DNA from 3 places in the Streptomyces sp. NPDC001339 genome. Region 1 is predicted to be linked to each of the others. Evidence: riboswitches for the same ligand, from Rfam matches in the RefSeq annotation. Region 1 holds a riboswitch; each other region holds the start of a gene.
The links. Region 1 has a riboswitch for cyclic di-AMP ahead of ACFY12_RS12295 (M23 family metallopeptidase). Riboswitches for the same ligand answer to the same signal wherever they lie in the genome.
Positions count from the first base shown of each region.

Region 2: linked by a shared signal. The riboswitch ahead of ACFY12_RS17865 (transglycosylase family protein) and the one ahead of ACFY12_RS12295 (M23 family metallopeptidase) in region 1 are both predicted to bind cyclic di-AMP.
Region 3: linked by a shared signal. The riboswitch ahead of ACFY12_RS04810 (NlpC/P60 family protein) and the one ahead of ACFY12_RS12295 (M23 family metallopeptidase) in region 1 are both predicted to bind cyclic di-AMP.

Region 1 covers NZ_JBIAWT010000004.1:21,856-29,087, reverse strand. The annotation lists gene ACFY12_RS12305 (hypothetical protein) at 1-231, shown strand, start outside; gene ACFY12_RS12300 (PP2C family protein-serine/threonine phosphatase) at 697-1,851, shown strand; cyclic di-AMP (ydaO/yuaA leader) riboswitch at 2,293-2,437, shown strand; gene ACFY12_RS12295 (M23 family metallopeptidase) at 2,449-3,750, shown strand; gene ACFY12_RS12290 (aldo/keto reductase) at 3,884-4,825, shown strand; gene ACFY12_RS12285 (hypothetical protein) at 4,882-5,184, opposite strand; gene ACFY12_RS12280 (MrcB family domain-containing protein) at 5,406-6,521, shown strand; partial or broken gene ACFY12_RS12275 (UTRA domain-containing protein) at 6,622-6,969, opposite strand.
Region 2 covers NZ_JBIAWT010000005.1:547,068-554,299, forward strand. The annotation lists gene ACFY12_RS17855 (cytochrome P450) at 1-1,147, shown strand, start outside; gene ACFY12_RS17860 (transglycosylase family protein) at 1,434-2,819, shown strand; cyclic di-AMP (ydaO/yuaA leader) riboswitch at 3,050-3,259, shown strand; gene ACFY12_RS17865 (transglycosylase family protein) at 3,267-3,959, shown strand; gene eno (phosphopyruvate hydratase) at 4,424-5,704, shown strand; gene ACFY12_RS17875 (septum formation initiator family protein) at 5,839-6,291, shown strand; gene ACFY12_RS17880 (DUF501 domain-containing protein) at 6,362-6,919, shown strand; gene ACFY12_RS17885 (exopolyphosphatase) at 6,916-7,232, shown strand, end outside.
Region 3 covers NZ_JBIAWT010000001.1:1,124,287-1,131,518, reverse strand. The annotation lists gene ACFY12_RS04830 (LuxR C-terminal-related transcriptional regulator) at 1-91, shown strand, start outside; gene ACFY12_RS04825 (alpha/beta hydrolase) at 374-1,498, shown strand; gene ACFY12_RS04820 (NlpC/P60 family protein) at 1,765-2,916, opposite strand; gene ACFY12_RS04815 (hypothetical protein) at 3,241-3,594, shown strand; gene ACFY12_RS04810 (NlpC/P60 family protein) at 3,674-4,900, opposite strand; cyclic di-AMP (ydaO/yuaA leader) riboswitch at 4,909-5,071, opposite strand; gene pcrA (DNA helicase PcrA) at 5,636-7,232, shown strand, end outside.

The DNA.
Region 1 (7,232 bases):
AGCGCCGTGATCTCAAGCCAGGGATACTCCATCGAGCCGGACGATGACCCCTCGGGCACCGACGACATCCGGCGATATCGGGTGTCCGAGTCCGGCGCCAGGATTTTCGTCATCGCCGAAGTCGACCCCTACGGGCTCCGTGACGTCGATCCGGACGACCCCACCGAGGAACAGGTGGGGGACGTGTGGGCCATCAGTGTGTCCCCAGCCTGGTGGTCGGCTCGGAGGTAGCGGAAGTAAGTGAGTGAGTCGGGACTCGTCCTGACGGTGTGAAAACGGTACGGCGGGCGTTCTTGTGGGCGCCCGCCGTATCGCATTTTCCGGGTGCGGGTGCGGATACGGACGGGTGCGGGGACGGATGCGGACGGGGGCGGGGACGCGGACCTGTACGAAGCCGTGCCCTTTCGCGCGCCCAGCCGTGCCCTTGCCCTTCAGCACGTAGAGCCGTGCCCCATGCCACCACTGCCGTCCGGTCCCGTCCGCCCGCGCATGAGCCATGACCCCCGCCCGCGTAGGAGCCATGACCCCGCGTACGACCCATGCCCCGTGCCCCATGCCCCATCCGGACGTCATGCCCCATCCGGACGCCGAGGATTCGCCGGACGCCCTCGCAGCGGAAAGCCTTGGGACGGGCGTCGAGGCGGCCGACACGACGGTGCCCGTACGGACGGGTGGAGCGGGAAGAGACCGGTACGGATGCGGCAGGGCGACAGCCCCTCTACGGGCGACGACGGGGAGTGGGAGCCACGGGCCCGCCGTGCCCGGAGGCGGCTGCGGGGGCAGCACCTGGTGCGCTGGCTGCCCGTCGTTCTGCTCATCGGCGGCCTCGCCTTCGAGGAGGTGACGCCGCTCAGCTACACCGGCTCCCCCTTCTTCGCCGCGGCCCCGCTGGTCGCGGCGCCGCTCTTCTCGCTGGGTGCTACCGCCCTCACCGCGCTGGTCGCCGTCGCAGGCGAGATCTGGGTGGCCGCCTACCGCAGCCCCGCCTCGAACGTCCACGAGGCGGTGGCGGAGGCTGCGACGGTGTTCGTCGTGGCCCTGCTGGCGCTCGGCATCAACCGTGCGCTACGGAAGACCGAGGCCCATCTGGCGTCCGTACGGGACGTCGCGGAGGCCGCCCAGCGGGCCGTTCTGCCGGAGCCGCCGGAGCAGCTCGGCGGACGGCTCGCGGTCGCCGCCCGCTACGTGGGCGCGCGGGCGGACGCGCGGATCGGTGGCGACCTCTACGCCGTGCAGGACACCCCGCACGGCGTACGGCTGCTCGTCGGCGACGTACGCGGCAAGGGGCTGGAGGCGGTGGAGGCCGCGGTGGTCGTCATCGGTGCCTTCCGGGAGGCGGCCGAGCAGGAGGCCACGCTGGAGGCGGTGGCGGGCCGGCTGGAGCGGGCGCTGCGGCGGGAGGCCGAGCGGCGCGCGGGGATCGAGCTGGTCGAGGGGTTCGCCACGGCTGTCCTGGCGGAGGTCCCGGCCGTCGGGGAGCCCGTGCTGCGGATTCTCAATCGCGGCCATCCGGCGCCTCTGATGCTCACCCCGGACGGCGGGCTGCGCGAGCTGACGCCCTCGGCGCCGGCGCTGCCGCTGGGGATGGGCGAGGTGGCGAGCTGGCCGGACCGGGTGGACGAGACGTTCCTCCCGGCCGGTGCACTGCTGCTCTTCTTCACGGACGGCGTCACCGAAGCCCGCGATTCCCACGGCCGCTTCTACGACCCGTCGGCGCGGCTGCGGGGCCGCCACTTCGCCGGACCGGGCAGCCTCCTGGACACCCTCATCGAGGACGTGGCACGGCATACGGGCGGCGAGCAGGCGGACGATATGGCGCTGCTGGCGGTGCAGCGGCCCATGGGGGCGTAGTGAGGCGTGTGAGCTCCCGGTGTTGACGACGTGTCGACGACCGGCGTGTCGACGACGTGTTGATGACCGTGATCCGACGTCGCGCACGTCGTCACTCTAGGTGATGTCCGTGCGCCCCTCCGCATCACAATGGGCACCTGCATCGGATAACAACTGACGCACAATCGCCGAGAGATCGTTTAGCGCTCTGTGGTCAATTCGCCCTATTTGAGTGGGAATGGCGGGAAAGTTCCACGGTGCATCTCATAGGGAGTGGACAAGGATCCCGGGGGAGGCTTGGAAAATGGTCACGGCTTCTATTACTGTCCGATAACGCAGCGCGGTCGTCCCAGCCGCCGCAAGAGGCGGCACCGCGCGCCGACGCCGAATCTCGTACGCGCATTTCACGCACCTTCAACACCTCGAACGGCCCGAACGGTACGAACCGCGCGAGCTGCCCGAACCGCATGAACGGCATGAACTGCACAAGGGAACCGGGGAACCACCACCTTGGGGTGAATCGGACGCCTCAGCCAGAGGGTGCCCGTAGGAGACCTTCCTGCTCCGAACCCGTCAGCTAACCCGGTAGGCGAGAAGGAAGGAAAGGAGTCCGCCCCCGTGGCGTCCAGCAGGCCTGCCCCCGAGGCTCCGTTCGCATCCGCTCCTGCATCCGTATCCGCATCCCCGGCCCCCTTCCCCTCTGTATCTGCATCCGCATCTGCATCCGCAGCCCCCGCTGCTCCGGCCTCCCCGGATGAACTCGATGCCCGAGGCGCCTTCGACGGCCCCGGCTACGCGCGCGGCGGTGCGGACATCGCAGCGGGCCATGACGCCGACCGTGACGGTGAAGGTGACAGCGACGGCGGCAGTGACGGTGACGGCCCGTGGGAGGAGTGGAACCCCACCGAGGAGTCCGTCCGCGCCGTCCGTGGCAAGCACCGGGTGGTCAAGCAGCGCACCGGCGGGCTCGCCCGCGGCGGTACGGTCCTCGGTGTCGGCGTCATCGCGGCGGTCGGCGCGGGGGGTATGGCCACGGCGGAGGACCGCCCGCCGGTCCCGATCTCGATGCCCGACATCGGCGGGCTGGCTCACGAGATAGCCGACAGCCTGCCGGACGCCGAATCCCTCCCTGGCGTGGGCGACCTCATATCCGGCGCTGGTGCCGACGACGGCGCCAACTCCAGCGCCAACTCCGGCTCCGGCTCCGGCTCCGAGGCCAACTCCCCCTCGGCTTCAGGCCCACTCAGCGAGGCCATCGGCGCAGGCAGCGGCACCGGCGCCGGCGAGGCCCTGCGCAGCCGCATCCTCCAGCAGGCCGACGCGCAGCAGGACGCCGCCGAGGCGGAAGCTCGCGAAGCGGCCGAGAACGCCGCCGTCAAGCAGGCCGCGAAGGAAGCGGCCGAAGCCCAGAAGGCAGCCGAGAAGGCCGAGGCCGCCAAGAAAGCCGCGGAGCTGGAGGCCAAGCGTGAGGCTGAGGAGGAGGCCCGCCGTAAGGCGGAGGCCGAACGCCTCGCCCAGTTGGCGAAGAGCTTCACCGCCCCCGTCTCCTCGTACACCCTGACCGCCAGCTTCGGCCAGGCCGGCGACCGCTGGGCCGCGGACCACACCGGGCAGGACTTCGCCGCGCCGACCGGCACGCCCGTCAAGGCGGTTCACTCCGGCACCATCACCCAGGCCGGCTGGGCCGGTGCGTACGGCTACCGCATCGTGCTCACCCTCGACGACGGCACCGAGCTCTGGTTCTGCCATCTGTCCTCGATGGTGAAGACCTCCGGCAAGGTCACTACGGGCGACGTCATCGGCCGCGTCGGCGCGACGGGCAACGTCACCGGCCCACACCTCCACCTGGAGGTACGCCCCGGTGCCGGGGACCCGATAGACCCGGTGCCATGGCTTCGGGAGCACGGAATAGCCATCTGATCAACGTCACCATCTGATCAACGTCGCCATCCGGGCAACGTCACCATCTGGGCAACGGAGAACACGAGGCAACGAGAAACAAAAACAAACGGGGGGGGGAATAAACTCCCTCCCCTCAGCGCTCTCACGCCACATGACCGCGAAACTCAAAACTGTTGGTTCGCTCTCCGTCTCCCCGCTCTCCCTCGGCGGCAACGTCTTCGGCTGGACGGCCGACGAAGCCGAGTCCTTCGCCGTGCTCGACGCGTACACGGCCGCCGGCGGCAACTTCATCGACACCGCCGACGTCTACTCCGCCTGGGTCCCCGGCAACAAGGGCGGTGAGTCCGAGACCGTCATCGGCAACTGGCTGGCGTCCCGCGGTAATCGCTCCGACGTCGTCATCGCCACCAAGGTCGGCGCACACCCCGACCTCAAGGGCCTGACCGCCGCCACGATCAAGACCGCGGTCGACCAGTCCCTCGCTCGCCTCCGTACGGACTACATCGACCTCTACTACACCCACTTCGACGATGAGTCGCTCGAGGTCGGGGAGTTCCTCACCGCTCTCGACGACCTCGTCAAGGCCGGCAAGGTCCGCGAGATCGGCGCGTCCAACATCTCAGCGGCCCGCCTTGCGGAATCCCTGGCCTTCTCCACTCGCGAGGGCCTGGCCCGTTACGTCGCCCTGCAGCCCCATTACAACCTCGTCTCCCGTGACACCTACGAGGGCGAACTGGCTGCCGTGGCCGCCCGCGAGGGCGTCGCCGCGGTCCCCTACTACGCTCTCGCCTCCGGCTTCCTCACCGGCAAGTACCGCCCGGGCACCGCCATCGACAGCGCCCGCTCCGAGAAGGCCGCACAGTATCTGGCCACCGATCGCGGCCTCCGCGTCCTTGAGGCCCTCGATACCGTCGCCGCCGCCCACGGAGCCGAGCCGGCCACCGTGGCCCTCGCCTGGCTCGCCGCCCAGCCGACTGTCGCCGCCCCCATCGCCAGCGCCCGCACGGTCTCCCAGCTCCCACCCCTCCTGGCCGCCGCCGACCTGACCCTCACCGAGCCCGAACTCACCCTCCTCAACGACGCCTCGGCCTGAATGACGGTGCACGGACGCGGCAGGCGCTCGCCGCCCCGCCCGTGCACCGGCCAGCCTCAACCCCGACGGTCGACCACCGCCCACGACGCCAGCGCGACCCCACCCGCCACTGCGAACACCGAAGGCCAGGCCCCAATCTTCTTGGCCAGCACATGTGACCCCGCGAACGCCGCCACGTAGGCGCCACTCAACGCCACCGCAGCCGTCGGCCCGGCCTTCTCCTGCCACTCCTTGGCCGCCACAGCCCCCGCCGCCGCCAGCGCCACCCCACCCAGGGGCCGCTTCTTCGTCCAACGGGCCAGGCCGTAACCACCTACAAGCCCACTCGCCGCCACTACTGCCGCCGGAACACGCGCCATCGCCATAACCTTCCACGTCAGAGCCAACTTCCCTGAGCCTACGCCGGGCCTTGCAGCGGACCGGGGAGGCCCGGAGAGCCAGAGAAAGCAGCAAGCAGGGCAATGATCGTGTGGCCCGGCGGAACCATGGAGGACCGCGATCATGGCTCGATTCCGCCGTCTGCTCGTCTCATCGTCTTCAACAGCAGCCACAAGTGATCGAATCCCGTAACTTTTGGTGCATGGGTATACGTGATCTGCTCCTCGATGTGGCCAACAGGTTCGACACCACGCTCACCACTACGAGCGGGAACCCAGGCCAAGAAGTGCTGAAGGCAGCGGGCGACCGCCTCGCGACGGCCCTGCCCTACGGCATGAAGGCGAGAGGCCACGGCGGAAAAGGCGGAGCCGCGGCAACACCATGGATTCAGATCTATGAATCGACTACGGGAGGGAGCGGAACTGACGGGCTCTACCTCGCTTATATCTTCGCGGCGGATCTCAAGTCAGTCGCTCTGACGCTTCAGCAGGGCGTAACGGTGTTCAGCAACCAACTGGAGACGACCGGCAAGAAGCTCCGCACTCACTTGACCGTAAGGGCACAGTCCTTGCTGGCTGAGCTTCCTCGCGAACTCGTCGCTGACTGGTCCGATCAGCCGGAGTTCAAACACACCGGGTGGCGGGCACGGGCGTACGAGGCCAGTAGCGTAGCCGCTCGCTGCTATGAGATCGATCAACTTCCTGCTGAGGAAGACCTCTGTGCAGACCTCGGCAACATGGCCACGATCCTCAAGGCGACACTCGCTGTTGAGCCGCACATTGAGGTCATGAACGAGCCTGAGGGACCCATCGTTGAGTACCGCACCAGCGGACATGTCACCTACGAGGGCCTGGAGGGATTTCAGCCCAAAACGAGCGATGACTATTACGTGCAGCTTGCGGCGGCCGAGCAACGCAGGACGCGGGCACACGAGGGGCTCATTCGGCGTTTTGGGCCCTACATCCTGAGGCGGGGGTTTACGCCGATTACACATCGTGTGCATCCTCGGGACCTGGTGCTCCAGGCGAATGGCGACGAATGGCTGGTGGAAGCCAAAGCGGTGAAGAAGGGCAACCCCACGCAGGCAGTGCGCGAGGCCGTAGGGCAGCTGCTGGAGTATCGCTATTTCTGGTACGCGCTGAGGGGAGAGCCCAAGCCGCACCTCCTGGGACTATTCTCCGAGGATATTGGCGTCTACACCAACTACCTTGAGGAACATGGCATCGGGGCCATCTGGCGCACACCTGATGGATGGGCGGGCTCTTCCACAGCGATCTCGTGGGGTATGGCTGACGTGGTCTCACAGTCTCTGACTTGAGCCATGCGCTTCGGGAGGTTGTGCGCCTGATTTCCGCCGGCCATACTCCCCGTAAGCTTCCACAACTATCTGCAAACGCCTGCGCGGCTGGCGCGTTCCGCTATGCCTCGATGTCGTATTCCAGCACGTATGCGGACGAGTCCAGGATCATCTCGTTGACTTCCACAGGGCGGCCGCCATCCGTGAAAGCGGTGCGGAAGATGATGATCACGGGTGTGCCCATGGTGAGGCTGAGTCGGTTTTCCTCATCCCGAGACGGCATCCGGCAGCGGATCTCTTCCGGGAAGTGCACGGGCTCGTGGCCCAGTTCAGCCAGGCGCGCGTAGGTGCCGCCAGGCCCGGTGTCCTCTTGGATAATCAGGGAGCCAGCCACCAGGTCAGTGGGAAGGAAACTCGTGGCCAGCAGTATCGGCTTGCCTTCGAGGATGAAGCGGCGCGAACAAAGACACCCGCGCCACGCCCCGTGCCCGTAGGGCAGCCGGGGCTGTTGCGTGGCGAGGCTCGGCCCTGGTCCGCCCGTACGTGCTCACGCCCGAAGAACTGCACCAGCGACGGTTGCGGCGCGGGCGGCGACGGTCATTGTGGCTGGCTGTGCACGGAATCGATGCGGGGCCGCGCTGGATTCACGGCGTGGAGGTGGTGAGCTGATGGCCCGCATGTGCCGCCCCGTTCGCCTGGGGGGAACTGGTCCCGGAGCCAAAGCCGGTTGCC
Region 2 (7,232 bases), on a different contig from region 1:
CCGGACCACGCTGCCCAGCGGAGTGGAGGCCTGGCTGGTGACCCGCTACGCCGAGGCGCGGCAGGCGCTCGCCGACGCCCGGCTGTCGAAGAACCCGGTGCACCACAGCGAGTCCGCACACGGCAAGGGCAAGGTCGGCATCCCGGGCGAGCGCAGCGCCAACCTGATGACGCATCTGCTCAACATCGACCCGCCCGACCACACCCGGCTGCGCCGGCTGGTGTCCAAGGCGTTCACCCCGCGCCGGGTCGCCGCGTTCGCGCCGCGTGTGCAGGAGCTGACCGACCGCCTCATCGACCAGTTCGCGGCCAGGGGCTCGGCCGATCTCATCCATGAGTTCGCCTTCCCGCTGCCCATTTACGCCATCTGCGACATGCTGGGCGTCCCGAGCGAGGACCAGGACGACTTCCGCGACTGGGCGGGAATGATGATCCGGCACGGAGGCGGACCACGCGGCGGAGTCGCCCGTTCCGTGAAGAAGATGCGCGGCTACCTCGCCGAGCTGATCCACCGCAAGCGCAGCGAGCCGGGCGACGACCTGATATCCGGGCTGATCCGGGCCTCCGATCACGGTGAGCACCTCACCGAGAACGAGGCCGCCGCGATGGCGTTCATCCTGCTCTTCGCCGGATTCGAGACCACCGTCAACCTCATCGGCAACGGCACCTACGCCCTGCTGCGCCACCCCGCCCAGCGCGAACTGCTCCAGAAGGCGATCGTGGCGGGCGACACCGAGCTGCTGAACACCGGCGTCGAGGAGCTGCTCCGGTACGACGGCCCGGTGGAGCTGGCGACGTGGCGGTTCGCCACCGAGGAGCTGACGCTCGGCGGGCAGCGGATAGCCGAGGGCGACCCGGTCCTGGTGGTGCTGGCCGCCGCGGACCGCGATCCGTCGCGCTTCGCCGAACCGGATGTGCTCGATCTGACCCGGCGTGACAACCAGCACCTGGGGTACGGGCACGGCATCCACTACTGCCTGGGCGCACCGCTCGCCCGGCTCGAAGGGCAGACCGCGCTCGCGACCCTGCTGACCCGGCTCCCGGACGTCCGGCTTGCCGCGGATCCGGATGATTTGCGGTGGCGTGGCGGACTCATCATGCGCGGACTGCGGTCGCTGCCAGTGGAGTTCACACCCGAGCGCCCCTGACCGAGGGGGCGGTATCCGGAGCCGAGCCCCTGACCAGGGGCGGGTCGTATGCGGCAGAGAATGTGACGGGCCGTCAGGTGCGTGACCTGTGCGTGATCTTTACTACACCGGCTTGTGACTACCCGTGACCCCGGCTACTTTGCACCGATGACCGACAGGAGTTCGAAAGAGACTCGAACCGGTCGTTGAATAACTCAACCGCCGCGCGAAAGGCATCCGCATGCGTTCCGGGAATGGCCGACACCGTCGCCCCCGTCAAGCACCGGCCATCTTTGTCACGGCGGGAGTGACCGGCTCCGCCCTCGCACTGCCCCTGCTCTCCGCCGGCGGTGCGCACGCCGCCGACACCGCCACCTGGGACAAGGTCGCCCAGTGCGAGAGCGGCGGGGTGTGGAGCGCGGCCTCGGGCAACGGCTTCTATGGCGGGCTGCAACTCACCCAGGAGATGTGGGACGAGCATGGCGGCTCGGCCTACGCGTCCCGCCCCGACTACGCCAGCCGCGCCCAGCAGATCGCGGTGGCCGAGGCGATACTCGCGGCCCGGGGGCCGGACGCCTGGCCGAGCTGCGCGGTGAACGCGGGGCTGACCACGGGCGGCCGCGCGCCGCAGGTCGACCCCGGCGGCACCGGTACCCCGACGCCCGACCCTGCGGACGGTACCGGCTCCGACTCCGGTCGCGGCTCCCGTTCCGGTACCGGTTCCGGCTCCGGTTCTCGTTCTGACTCCGGCTCCGGCTCCACGGACGGTGCCGACCGCACGGACGGTGCCGGTGCCTCGGACGGTCGCTCGGGCGCCTCGGGGGAGTGGCGCGGGAACGGCGGGAACGGTGACGGCCCGGGCGGCGCGCCGTCCGATCGGCCGTCCGATCGGCCCTCCGATGTGACGCCTTCGCCGTCGCCCTCCTCTCCTGACGGCTCCGACGCCGGCTCCAGCTCCGGCGTCGGCTCCGATGATCAGTCCCCCTCCGGCGATGCGTCCCGGGGGCCGGACCGCACCCCCGGATCCTTTGATCCCGGTGCGCCGACCGACGACAGCGACGGCCGCGGTGCCGGTGGCGGTGACGGGAGCGGTGAGGAGGGCTCGCCCTCCGCCGACCCGTCCCGTAACAGCGACCCGTCCGGTTCGACCGATCCCTCCGGCTCGCCCGACCCCGCCGGCTCGACCGGCCCCTCGGACTCCATCGACCCGTCGGGCTCCACCGGACCCTCCGACTCTCCCGCTCCCTCCGACTCTCCCGGCTCGTCCGATGGCGGCGGCCGTACGGACGATGACGCGCCCGGTCGTGCGGACAGCTCCGGCGCGCCGCACCAGGGGCCCGCCAAGGGCAAGCACCGCGGCAATTCGGACGAGAGTGAAGGGGACGGCGGGCGCTCCTCCAGCGGCCGGCACGCCTCGCGCGGCGACCGCGACAGCCGCGACGACCGTGGTAGCCGCGGTGACAGCGGCGACGGCGCGCACCGCACGGGCGGCAGTACGGGCGGCGCTACGGGCCCGGCCTCCGGCGGCGACTACACCGTGCGCCCGGGTGACAGCCTGTCAGCCATCGCCCAGGCTCATCGGCTGCCCGGCGGCTGGCCCGAGCTCTACGAGCGCAACGAGGGCGTCATCGGCTCCGACGCGGATCTGATCCGCCCGGGCCAGCGGCTCGATCTCGGGCACCCCGGGGCGTAGTTCGCCGCCTTCGTCCGATATGGGGGCACGTTCACCCGTTGCGGAGAAAGTGAGACAAGGGTCTCGTTGCGTCCGGCGAACTGAGAGTCGCCCAGCCCCGTCGGACCCGCTCCTACCTGCGGAAATGTAACCCAGCCGTGATCAAAAGCGGTCAACTTGGTTCAGAAGATGGGGTTTGAACACCAAGGGGATTACTGCTTACGGTCATGACCGCTCGCCAAAGCGGGCCCTTCGATCACACGCCGAATCCTGCCGGTGGTCGGAGGCAGTTGACGCGTAAGCGCCGTAGGCAGGAGCGGGGGAACCAAGGTAAGTGCCGGCAAGGCCCGTGACAGCGGGTCAGTCGGCTTGGGGTGAAGCCCGGTGCGCCAGACGCACCGGCCGGGCCACTCACAGTCCGAACCCGACAGCTCACCTCGCAGGCGTCGGTGAGGAAACGAACGAACCATGCTGATCAACAAGGGCAAGCACCGTCGTCCCTCCAAGGCCGTCCGCGTCGCCACCCTCGCCGGTGTCGCCGGCGCCGCCGTCGCCGTCCCGCTGATGGGTGCCACCTCCGCCAACGCCGCCTCGGTCTCCACCTGGGAGAAGGTCGCCCAGTGCGAGTCCAGCGGCAACTGGTCGATCAACACCGGTAACGGCTACTACGGTGGCCTGCAGTTCTCCAACTCCAGCTGGGCCGCCGCCGGTGGTACCAAGTACGCGGCGCGCGCCGACCTGGCCACCAAGGAACAGCAGATAGCCGTCGCCGAGAAGCTCCTCGCCATGCAGGGCCCGGGTGCCTGGGGCTGCGCCGCTGCCGGTGGCCTGACCTCCGGTGGCCCGGCCGCCGACGTCGACACCGGCTCCTCCACGCAGACCAAGTCCGCGCCGAAGAGCGAGAAGAAGGTCGAGAAGAAGGCCGAGAAGGCCGCCCCCAAGGCCGAGAAGAAGGCCGAGGAGGCCGAGCCGGCCCCGAAGTCGTACGAGGCCCCGAAGAAGTCCGACGGCAAGGGCAACTACACCGTCAAGTCGGGTGACACCCTCGCGAAGATCGCCAAGGCGCACGGCACCAACTGGAAGGACCTCTACGAGGCCAACAAGTCGGTCGTCGGCGGCAACCCGAACCTGATCTTCCCGGGCCAGAAGCTCAGCGTCTGAGCCAAGCTCGGCGTCTGAGCCGAACCGCACCGGGACCCCGCGGGCCCGGGCGGCGGGCGCCCAGCCCCACCCGGCCCCCGCCCGGCCTCGCCCCCTGAGACAGCCCCGCTGCGGCGCGCCCTCCCCCGGCGTGCCGCGGCGGGGCTGCTCGCTCTCCGGGCATCTGCGCTGGCCCGCGACGGCGTCCGCGATACTCCGCAACGGCGTCCGCGATACGCCGCATCGGCATCCGCAGTACTCCGCGACGGCGTCCGTGGTACCGCGCAGCAGCATCTGCGGTATCCCATAACGGCATGTGTGGTATACGGCAAATTTCCCCGCTAGCGAACAATGCAGGGAAACATCCGTTGAACTGCGCATTTGGGCCTCTTTTCGTCCTGCGGGGCGGGCCGACGGCGAGCGCATGCGCCCGGGGCCGTTAGGCTCATGCTGCAGAACTCCAGACACACCATGAAGGAGACAACGTGCCGTCCATCGACGTCGTCGTAGCCCGCGAAATTCTCGACTCGCGAGGTAATCCCACGGTCGAGGTCGAGGTCGGCCTCGACGACGGCAGCACGGGCCGTGCCGCCGTGCCGTCCGGCGCCTCCACCGGCGCCTTCGAGGCCATCGAGCTCCGCGACGGCGACCCCAACCGCTACCTCGGCAAGGGCGTCGAGAAGGCCGTGCTGGCCGTCATCGAGCAGATCGGCCCGGAGCTCGTCGGCTACGACGCGACCGAGCAGCGGCTGATCGACCAGGCGATGTTCGACCTGGACGCCACCGACAACAAGGGCTCGCTCGGCGCCAACGCCATCCTGGGCGTCTCCCTCGCCGTGGCGCACGCCGCCTCCGAGGCCAGCGACCTGCCGCTGTTCCGCTACCTGGGCGGCCCGAACGCGCACATCCTGCCCGTGCCGATGATGAACATCCTCAACGGCGGGTCGCACGCGGACTCCAACGTGGACATCCAGGAGTTCATGATCGCCCCGATCGGCGCGGAGTCCTTCTCCGAGGCGCTGCGCTGGGGTGCCGAGGTCTACCACACCCTCAAGAAGGTCCTGAAGGAGCGCGGCCTGGCCACCGGTCTCGGTGACGAGGGCGGCTTCGCCCCGAACCTGGGCTCCAACCGCGAGGCCCTGGACCTGATCCTCGAGGCCATCAAGCAGGCCGGTTACGCCCCCGGCCAGGACATCGCCCTCGCCCTGGACGTCGCCGCCTCCGAGTTCTACAAGGACGGCAAGTACGTCTTCGAGGGCCAGGAGCGCTCCGCCGCCGAGATGACGGCGTACTACGAGGAGCTCGTCGCCGCGTACCCGCTGGTCTCCATCGAGGACCCGCTGTTCGAGGACGACTGGGCCGGCTGGAAGGTCATCACCGACCGTCTCGGCGCCAAGGTCCAGCTGGTCGGTGACGACCTGTTCGTCACCAACCCCGAGCGCCTCGCCCGCGGTATCGAGGAGGGCTCCGCCAACGCGCTGCTGGTGAAGGTCAACCAGATCGGCTCGCTGACCGAGACCCTGGACGCCGTCGAGATGGCCCAGCGCAACGGCTTCAAGTGCATGATGTCGCACCGTTCCGGTGAGACCGAGGACGTCACCATCGCCGACCTGGCCGTCGCCACCAACTGCGGCCAGATCAAGACCGGCGCCCCGGCCCGCTCCGAGCGCGTCGCCAAGTACAACCAGCTGCTGCGCATCGAGGAGATCCTCGACGACGCCGCGGTGTACGCCGGCCGCTCCGCCTTCCCGCGGTTCAAGGGCTGAGCCCGAGCCAGTCTGAGCACGTCCCCGGCAACGGTCCCGTACCGTTGCCGGGGACGTACCTGCTTCAGCAGTCCCGTGCTTCAGCAGTCCCGTGCTTCAGCAGTCCCGGCGGCAGCCAGTGGAGGGGAGACGACGTGCCCGCGGACCGGTTCTCGACCGCTACCCGACTCAAGGCGCTCGGCGAGCAGGCCGCCGCCCGCGTTTACCGGGCCCGCCCGCCCCGCCGCAACCGCCTCACCGGCCGCGCCGCGCTGCTCGCGCTGGTGATGTGCTCCCTGGTCGTCGCGCTCGCGTACCCGATAAGGCAGTACGTCTCCCAGCGGTCCGACATCACCGAGCAGCGCCGGAAGGCCCAGGACGCCGCGGCCGCGCTCGACCGGCTGCGGGAGCAGAAGGCCCGCTGGCAGGACCCCGCGTACGTACGCCAGCAGGCTCGCCGGCATCTGCACTATGTGATGCCGGGCGAGACCGGATATACCGTCCAGGACGGCTCCGGCGCCGGCACCGCCCCCAAGGGCCCGCAGGCGGCGCAGCGTCCCTGGTACGAGAATCTGTGGAGCGACGTCGACGCGGCCGACGGCCGGTAGGCCCACGTCCTACCAGGTCCGCCTCGTAACGCCGCTCCCCGCAGGTCCACCCACCTCACCGAAAGCGCACATGGAAACCCCTCCGCCCCAGACCGAGCCCACCGAGCCCACCGCCGCGGACATCGCCGCCTTCAAGGAGCAGCTCGGCCGCCCGCCGCGCGGACTGCGCACCATCGCGCACCGCTGCCCCTGCGGCCAGCCGGACGTCGTCGAGACGGCGCCGCGCCTCGAGGACGGCACGCCCTTCCCCACGCTCTACTACCTCACGTGCCCGCGCGCGTCCTCCGCGATCGGCACGCTGGAGGCCGACGGCGTGATGAAGGAGATGACCGAGCGGCTGGCGGCCGACCCGGAGCTGGCCGCCGCCTACCGCGCGGCCCATGAGGACTACATCCGGCGCCGGGACGCCATCGACGTGCTGCAGGGATTCCCCAGCGCGGGCGGGATGCCGGACCGGGTCAAGTGCCTGCATGTCCTGGTCGCGCACTCGCTGGCGGCCGGGCCGGGTGTGAATCCGCTCGGTGACGAGGCGATCGCGATGCTGCCGGAGTGGTGGCGGAAGGGGCCGTGTGTGGCGCCTTGTGCCGAGGGCGGGGAGTGCGGGACCGACGAGGGAGCGGCCGAGTGAAGCGCGTCGCCGCCGTCGACTGCGGTACGAACTCCATCCGCCTGCTGGTCGCCGACGTCGACCCTGCCACCGGTGAGCTGACCGAGCTCGACCGGCGGATGCAGATCGTACGGCTGGGCCAGGGCGTGGACGAGACCGGGCGGCTCGCGCCCGAGGCGCTGCGGCGCACCTTCGCCGCCTGCCGCGAGTACGCCGCCGTCATCAAGGAACTGGGCGCCGAGAAGGTCCGCTTCGTGGCCACCTCCGCGTCCCGCGATGCCGAGAACCGTGAGGAGTTCACGCGCGGCGTCCTCGACATCCTCGGCGTCGAGCC
Region 3 (7,232 bases), on a different contig from region 1:
CGAATCACATGTGTCGGCGGTACTCAGAAAGCTCCAGCTCTCCAACCGCAACGAGCTGACGCGCTGGGCAGCCGCCCGCCGCCTGGTCTGACCGCCGTATTGGTGTTCTGACCTGGGAGGACCGGGAGCCCGGCAGAGCCGGCCGGGAGCGGGCCGGGAGCCGGATGAGAGCCGGGTGAAAGCCGGACGAGAGAAGGGACGAGAGACAGACCGAGGAGGTGACGTTGGCCACGACGACGTAAAGAAGAGCAAAGACGGGCAACCAAGAGCCGCGCGGATGTCCTCTAAGGGCGCGGAGAGGCTCACTGCCGGAGGGCGGGGCCCGAACCACCCCCCACGTCCTTCGCATAGCTGTCCTGGAAGCGAGTTCCCGATGAGCCTGACGGGCACCCCTTTCTTCCTCACCGCGGTCGCCCTGCTGATCGTCGCCGTCGTCCTGCCGCTCGCGCTGTGGACCCGAATATCCGGGCCCGCTGTGGTGCGCGGCCTCGCCCGGCTGCTCATGCTGCTGTTCGCCCAGGTCACGGCCATCACCCTGGTCTTTGTCCTGGTCAACAACGCCAACAACCTCTACGACACGTGGGGTGATCTGCTCGGCACCAACAGCCATGTCGCGGCGGCCAAGGACCTCGGGCCGGACGGCATGGGCGGCAAGCAGGTCGAGGATGAGCCCAAACAGATCCAGCAGTTCCGGCCGGCGGATGACCCGCGGATGGGCCAGGGCGTGCAGATGACCGATCTCCAGGGCCGTATCTCGGGCGTGACGGGCGAGGTCTACGTCTGGGTTCCGCCCCAGTACAACGACCCCGCCTACAAGGACAAGAAGTTCCCGGTGGTCGAGCTGCTCCCCGGCTACCCCGGCTCGGCGAAGGCCTGGTTCGGGTCGCTGCACGTGACCGAGCAGCTCAAACCGCTGATGCAGCGCGGTCAGGTCAAGCCGTTCATTCTGGTGGCGCCTCGCACGAACATCATCAACGGTGCCGACACCGGGTGCGTCAACCTCCCGGGCAAGGTCAACGCCGACAGTTGGCTGACCGTCGACGTACGCAAGATGATCACTGACAACTTCCGCGTCGGCGACACCCCGGACTCCTGGGCCCTGGCCGGCTACTCGGCCGGTGCGCACTGTGCCAGCAAGCTCGTCCTCGCCCACCCGGACCGCTACCGCGCCGCGGTCGCCATGTCCGGCTACAACAACCCGGCCCTCGAACCGGACTCGCTCGCCGGCAAGGACCCCAAGCTGCGCGTCGAGTCCAACCCGCTGAACATCCTGAAGTCGGCCAACGCGGCCGGCAAGCCGCCTCGTACGGCGCTGTACGTGTCCGGCGCGGCGGCTGACGGCTACCAGGCCGGCATCGGCCTCCGCCAGATCGCCAAGCCGCCGACGTCGATCAACGTCCAGCTGATCCCGGCGAGCGCGGGCGGCCACACCACGGCGGTCTGGCGGCAGCAGATCCCCGAGATCTTCCGCTGGCTGGGGCATCAGCTCAAGCCGTGAGCGACGGGCCGGCCGTCCCGTAGGGGGCGTTCGAACGGATCCCTTAGGGGGCGCGAGCACCCCTTGCGGTCCTCAGCGAACCGGGGACGGGAGATATTCCCGCAGTAGGCGCCCCGCCCCCGCGAGGCGCGTCCGGCCCCTGCGAGACGCGTCCGGCTCTGTCAGGTGTGCCTGGCCCCGGGCGGTGCGTCCGGCTCCGCGAGGTCAGACCCCGCGAGGCGTGTCCGGCCCCGTGTGGTGCGTCGGAGCCCGCCGGTCGGGGCCGGTTACGCCGGGCGGGTGGCGCCGGCGAAGGGCATCTGGTCGATGGGGGCGATGCGTACCGGGGCGCCCGGGTGCGGGGCGTGGATCATCTTGCCGTCGCCGATGTAGAGGCCGACGTGGCTGACGCCGGAGTAGAAGAACACCAGGTCGCCCGGGGCGAGTTGGGAACGGTTGATGCGGGGTCCGGAGTTGATCTGGGTGTAGGTGGTGCGGGGGAGGGCGACACCGCTGGATTTCCAGGCGGCCTGGGTCAGTCCCGAGCAGTCGTACGCGGAGGGGCCGGTGGCGCCCCAGACGTACGGTTTGCCGAGCGCCGCATAGGCGAAGGAAACGGCCTGTGCGGCACGGGAGTTGGGGGCCTGTGTGACGGCCCCGGCCGCCGCGGTGGCCGTCGAGCCGGCGGGGATGCCGCCGAGGAGGCCGTCCCCGTGCCCCGTCCGCCGGTCCTCGTGGCCGGTGTCCGACGCGTCCTCGGCGGGGCCCTGGCTCGCCATCAGCCGCCGCTGCTCCGCGGTCAGCCGGCTCAGCAACTGCTCGGCGGCGTCCAGCTTCCGTACGACGGTGACCCGGTGTCTCTTCAGCCTGGTCTCGGCGGCCGCCAGCCGCCGCGTGGTGTCCTCGGCCTGCCGGCGGACCTGCCGTACGCTGCCGAGCCGACGCGCGTAACCGGCCACCGCGGCCGCCTGATGGCTGCCCGCCCGCTCCAGCACCGCGGCGCCGTCCAGATAGCGCTGCGGATCGGCGGAGAGCAGTAGTTGCACGGCCGGGGCGACGCCGCCGGAGCGGTAGCGGGATGCCGCCATGGCGCCCAGCTCGGCGCGGGCGGCGTTCAGTTTCCGGGACCGGCGGGCGGCCTCGTCCTGCAGTCTGCTCAGCTCCTCGCGTGCCGTGTCGGCGGCTTCCTTCGCGCCGTTGTAGTTCTGTGTGGCCACCTCTGCCTCCTGGTACAGCGCGTCGATCCGGTCCTTGACCTGGGCGGGAGTGGGCTGGGGAGCGGCCTGGCCGGTGCCGTCGAGCGCGGTGGCGGTGGCGGCGCCGGCGAGGGCCAGCGTGGCGGCCAGGCGGACGGCGCGCGAGCTGCGCGGGCCGAGGCCGAAGAGCGCGGCAAGCGGATGCTGCCTTGGCTTGCGGTGCGAGGCCACGGTGGCCGTCACTTCCTTCCCTTGCGGGCCGTGGATCCGGCGGCGGTCCGTCACGAGGGAGCGGACCGCCGCCGGATCTCCCGGCGGGGCGGCCGACGGACGCCGGTGCGGAGTCCGGCGATGGTGGTGAGCCGGCCGCCTGGAGGAGGACGCTAGACCGGGCTGTCGTGGGAATGAGCCCGCTTGCCCGGGATTGTTCGGTTTCGACCGCCGCCGACATGCGGCTGACCGCGGCGTCATGGCCGTACGGCCGGGACCGGTCTGCCGTGACCGAAGCGACGATTGTGCACGCCCTGCCGGAAGTGCCGTGCTATACGGCGGATACGATCCAGCACTATGGACGTAGTGATCAATGTCTTCGTCGCCCTGCACATCATCGGTATCGCCTCCCTGCTGGGCGGCTTTCTGACCCAGATGAAGGCGATGGGCGCGGGCACCGCGCGCTTTGTCCCAGCGATGCTGCACGGCGCGCTGACGATGCTGGTGACCGGCATCGTGCTGGTCGGCCTCCACCAGGCCCAGGACCACCACGTCAACAACATCAAGATCGGCGTGAAGATGGCCGTCCTGGTGGTGATCCTGGCGCTGGTCTACGTCAAGCGGGACGAGGAGAAGGTCGCCAAGCCGCTCTTCGGCGCGGTGGGCGCGCTCACGGTCGCCAACATCTTCATCGCTCTGCTCTGGACGTGATGTCTTCGCGCGCGGCTCAGGTGTCTTCGCGCGCAGCCCGGGCGGCTTCGCAGGCGGCCCGGGCGTCTTCGCGAAGGGCTCAGGCCGGGCGGACGTTCCCGTAGACCGGCATGTAGTAGATCGACTCCTCCCGGACGCTGGCGCCTGGCTTCGGCGCGTGGATCATCTTCCCGCCGCCTATGTACATGCCGACATGGCTGATGTCGTTGTAGAAGAAGACCAGGTCACCGGGCTGGAGGTCGTTGGTCGCCACCCGCTCGCCGACCTTGACCTGGTCCCAGGTCGTCCGCGGCAGCTCGACCCCGGCCGCCTTCCACGCCGCCTGGGTCAGGCCCGAGCAGTCGTAGGAGTTGGGGCCGGTCGCGCCCCAGACGTACGGCTTGCCCATCTGGGAGCGGGCGAAGGCAAGGGCCTTTTCGGCCTTGGTGGAGTACGCGTCCCCGGTGGAGCCGCCACCGCCGGTGCCGCCACCGGGCCGGCCGCCGTCCGTACCGCCACCGGACTGGTCGCCGGAGTGGCCGTCATCCGTCCTGCCGCCGTCCTGCTGCCGTTCGCGCTCCCGCTCCCGCTGCCGTTCGCGCTCCTGCTGGCGGCGCGCCTCCTCCTCGGCCTTGCGCTGGGCCTCCGCCTCCTTCCGGCGCTCCAGCTCCGCCAGCCGCGCCTTCTCCTGGGCCGTCAGCCGGGACAGCAGCTGCCGGGCCTCGGCCAGCTTCTGCTGGACGGACCGCTTGGACGCCTTGAGCGACTCCTGTGACGCCTGCAGCCGCTCCAGGCCGCGGGTGGCCTCGGCCCGCTGGCGCGCCGCCGCAGCCGCCTGCCCCTGGTAGTCGGCGACGGCCTGCTGCTGCCGGGTGGTCAGCCGCTCCATCAGGTGGGTGCGGTCGAAGAACTGCTGCGGGTCCTCGGCGAGCATCAGCCGCGCCGTCGGGTTCACGCCACCGCCGCGGTACTGCGCCGACGCGAAGGTGCCCAGTTCACGCCGCGCGTCGTTCATCTTCTGCGCGCGGTGGGCGGCGGCGTCGAGCAGGTCGTTGACGGTCTCCTGCTGGTGGTCGGCGCTCTCCTTCGCCGCGTTGTACTTCTGGGTGGCCACCTCGGCCTGGCGGTAGAGGCTGTCGACCTTCTGCTGGACCTCTTCGAGCTGTTCGGCCCCTTCGAGGGTGGGCCGGGGCGCGCTGGGTGCCGCCTGGGCGGACTGTGCGAGCAGGGTCACCGAGGCGAGCGCGGCGGTGGTGAGCCCGACGGCCGTACGGCGGCTTCCGGGCGAGGTGAGAACGCTGGTGCGAGGCTTGCGGTGGGACGCCACGACCGGCGGCTCCTTCCGTGTGCCGCCTACCGGGTTAGCTGAAGGGTTCGGGCTGACGGAAGGGCGGCCCTACGGTCCGGGCGTCCGCTGTGAGCGGCGGTCGCGGGATCGATTCACCCCGGTGGTGCGTGTGGGGCCCCGGCTCCGGCCGGGACCCGGGGTTCGGATCTTCCGGCGCGTCTGGACTCGGCGGAGGCGGCCCGTGCCGGTGCTGTCACCGACGGCGTGCGGGCTGCCCGAGCCAGGACGTTAGCCAACTGGTGTGGCTTCTGGGAAGGCTGGTGTTCGATATGCCCGAAACCTTTTCGTGACCTCAGTGACGACGGGCCACTACGGCCCACTACGGCCACTACGCCCACTACGACTGCTACGGCCACTACGGCCCACTACGGACGGCGTTCGCCGGTACACAGACCGGGTTCATCCGGCCCGCCGGCCACACTTGTCCACACTCCCCAGCGCGCTGTCAGTGCCGCGGCCTAGACTCGGTGGGCGATGAGCAGCCTCTTTGACGACAGCTTCCTGGCGGACCTCGCCCACAAGGGCGAGGACGAGCCCCCGCCGCCTCCCGAGGACGAGCACGAGCCGGCCTCGGAGGAGATCCCTGCCGACCTCTTCGGCGGGCAGTTCGACGTGCCCGCCTCGAGAGACGCGTACTACCGCGACGGCGCCGCCCGCCCGGCCATCGACCCCGCGGCGCTGCTCGAGGGGCTCAACGACCAGCAGAAGGCCGCCGTGGTGCACTCGGGCAGCCCGCTGCTGATCGTCGCCGGCGCCGGCTCCGGCAAGACCCGGGTGCTCACCCACCGCATCGCCCATCTCCTCGCCGAGCGCCATGTCCACCCCGGCCAGATCCTCGCGATCACGTTCACCAACAAGGCCGCCGGTGAGATGAAGGAGCGCGTCGAAGAGCTGGTCGGCCCGCGCGCCAACGCCATGTGGGTCTCGACGTTCCACAGCGCCTGCGTCCGCATCCTGCGCCGGGAGAGCAAGAAGCTGGGCTTCACGTCCTCCTTCTCGATCTACGACGCCGCGGACTCCAAGCGCCTGATGGCCCTGGTCTGCCGCGATCTGGATCTCGATCCCAAGCGCTTCCCGCCCAAGTCCTTCAGCGCGAAGATCTCCAACCTCAAGAACGAGCTCATCGACGAGGAGACCTTCGCCGGAACGGCCGCCGACGGTTTCGAGAAGACGCTGGCCGAGGCGTACGCGATGTACCAGGCGCGGCTGCGCGAGGCCAACGCCCTGGACTTCGACGACATCATCATGACGACGGTGCATCTGCTCCAGGCCTTCCCCGATGTCGCCGAGCACTACCGCCGCCGCTTCCGCCATGTCCTCGTCGACGAGTACCAGGACACCAACCACGCGCAGTACACGCTCGTACGCGAACTGGTCGGCCCGGGCACCGCCGACATCCCCGCCGCCGAGCTGTGCGTCGTCGGTGACGCCGACCAGTCGATCTACGCCTTCCGCGGCGCGACCATCCGCAACATCCTCCAGTTCGAGGAGGATTACCCCGAGGCGACGACGATCCTGCTGGAGCAGAACTACCGCTCCTCGCAGACGATCCTGTCCGCCGCCAACGCGGTCATCGAACGCAACGAGAACCGCCGGCCCAAGAACCTCTGGACGGACGCCGGCGCCGGCCCCAAGATCACCGGCTATGTCGCCGACACCGAGCACGACGAGGCCCAGTTCGTCGCCGACGAGATCGACCGGCTGACGGACGCAGGCGACGCCAAGGCCGGCGACGTCGCCGTCTTCTACCGCACCAACGCCCAGTCCCGGGTCTTCGAAGAGATCTTCATCCGGGTCGGGCTGCCCTACAAGGTCGTCGGCGGCGTGCGCTTCTACGAGCGCAAGGAGGTCCGCGACGTCCTCGCGTATCTGCGGGTGCTCGCCAACCCCGAGGACAGCGTCCCGCTGCGCCGCATCCTGAACGTCCCCAAGCGGGGCATCGGTGAACGCGCCGAGGCCATGATCGACGCGCTCTCCTCCCGCGAGAAGATCACCTTCCCGCAGGCGCTGAGCCGGGTCGACGAGGCGTACGGCATGGCCGCCCGGTCCGCCAACGCCGTCAAGCGCTTCAACGTCCTCATGGAGGAGCTGCGGACGGTCGTCGAGTCCGGCGCCGGACCCGCCACGATCCTGGAGGCCGTCCTGGAGCGTACGGGCTACCTCGCCGAGCTCCAGGCCTCCACCGACCCGCAGGACGAGACCCGGATCGAGAACCTTCAGGAACTCGCCGCCGTGGCCCTGGAGTTCGAGCAGGAGCGGGGCGAGGCTGCGACATCAGGGGATGCCGCCCCGGGGCCCGGCACTCTCGCCG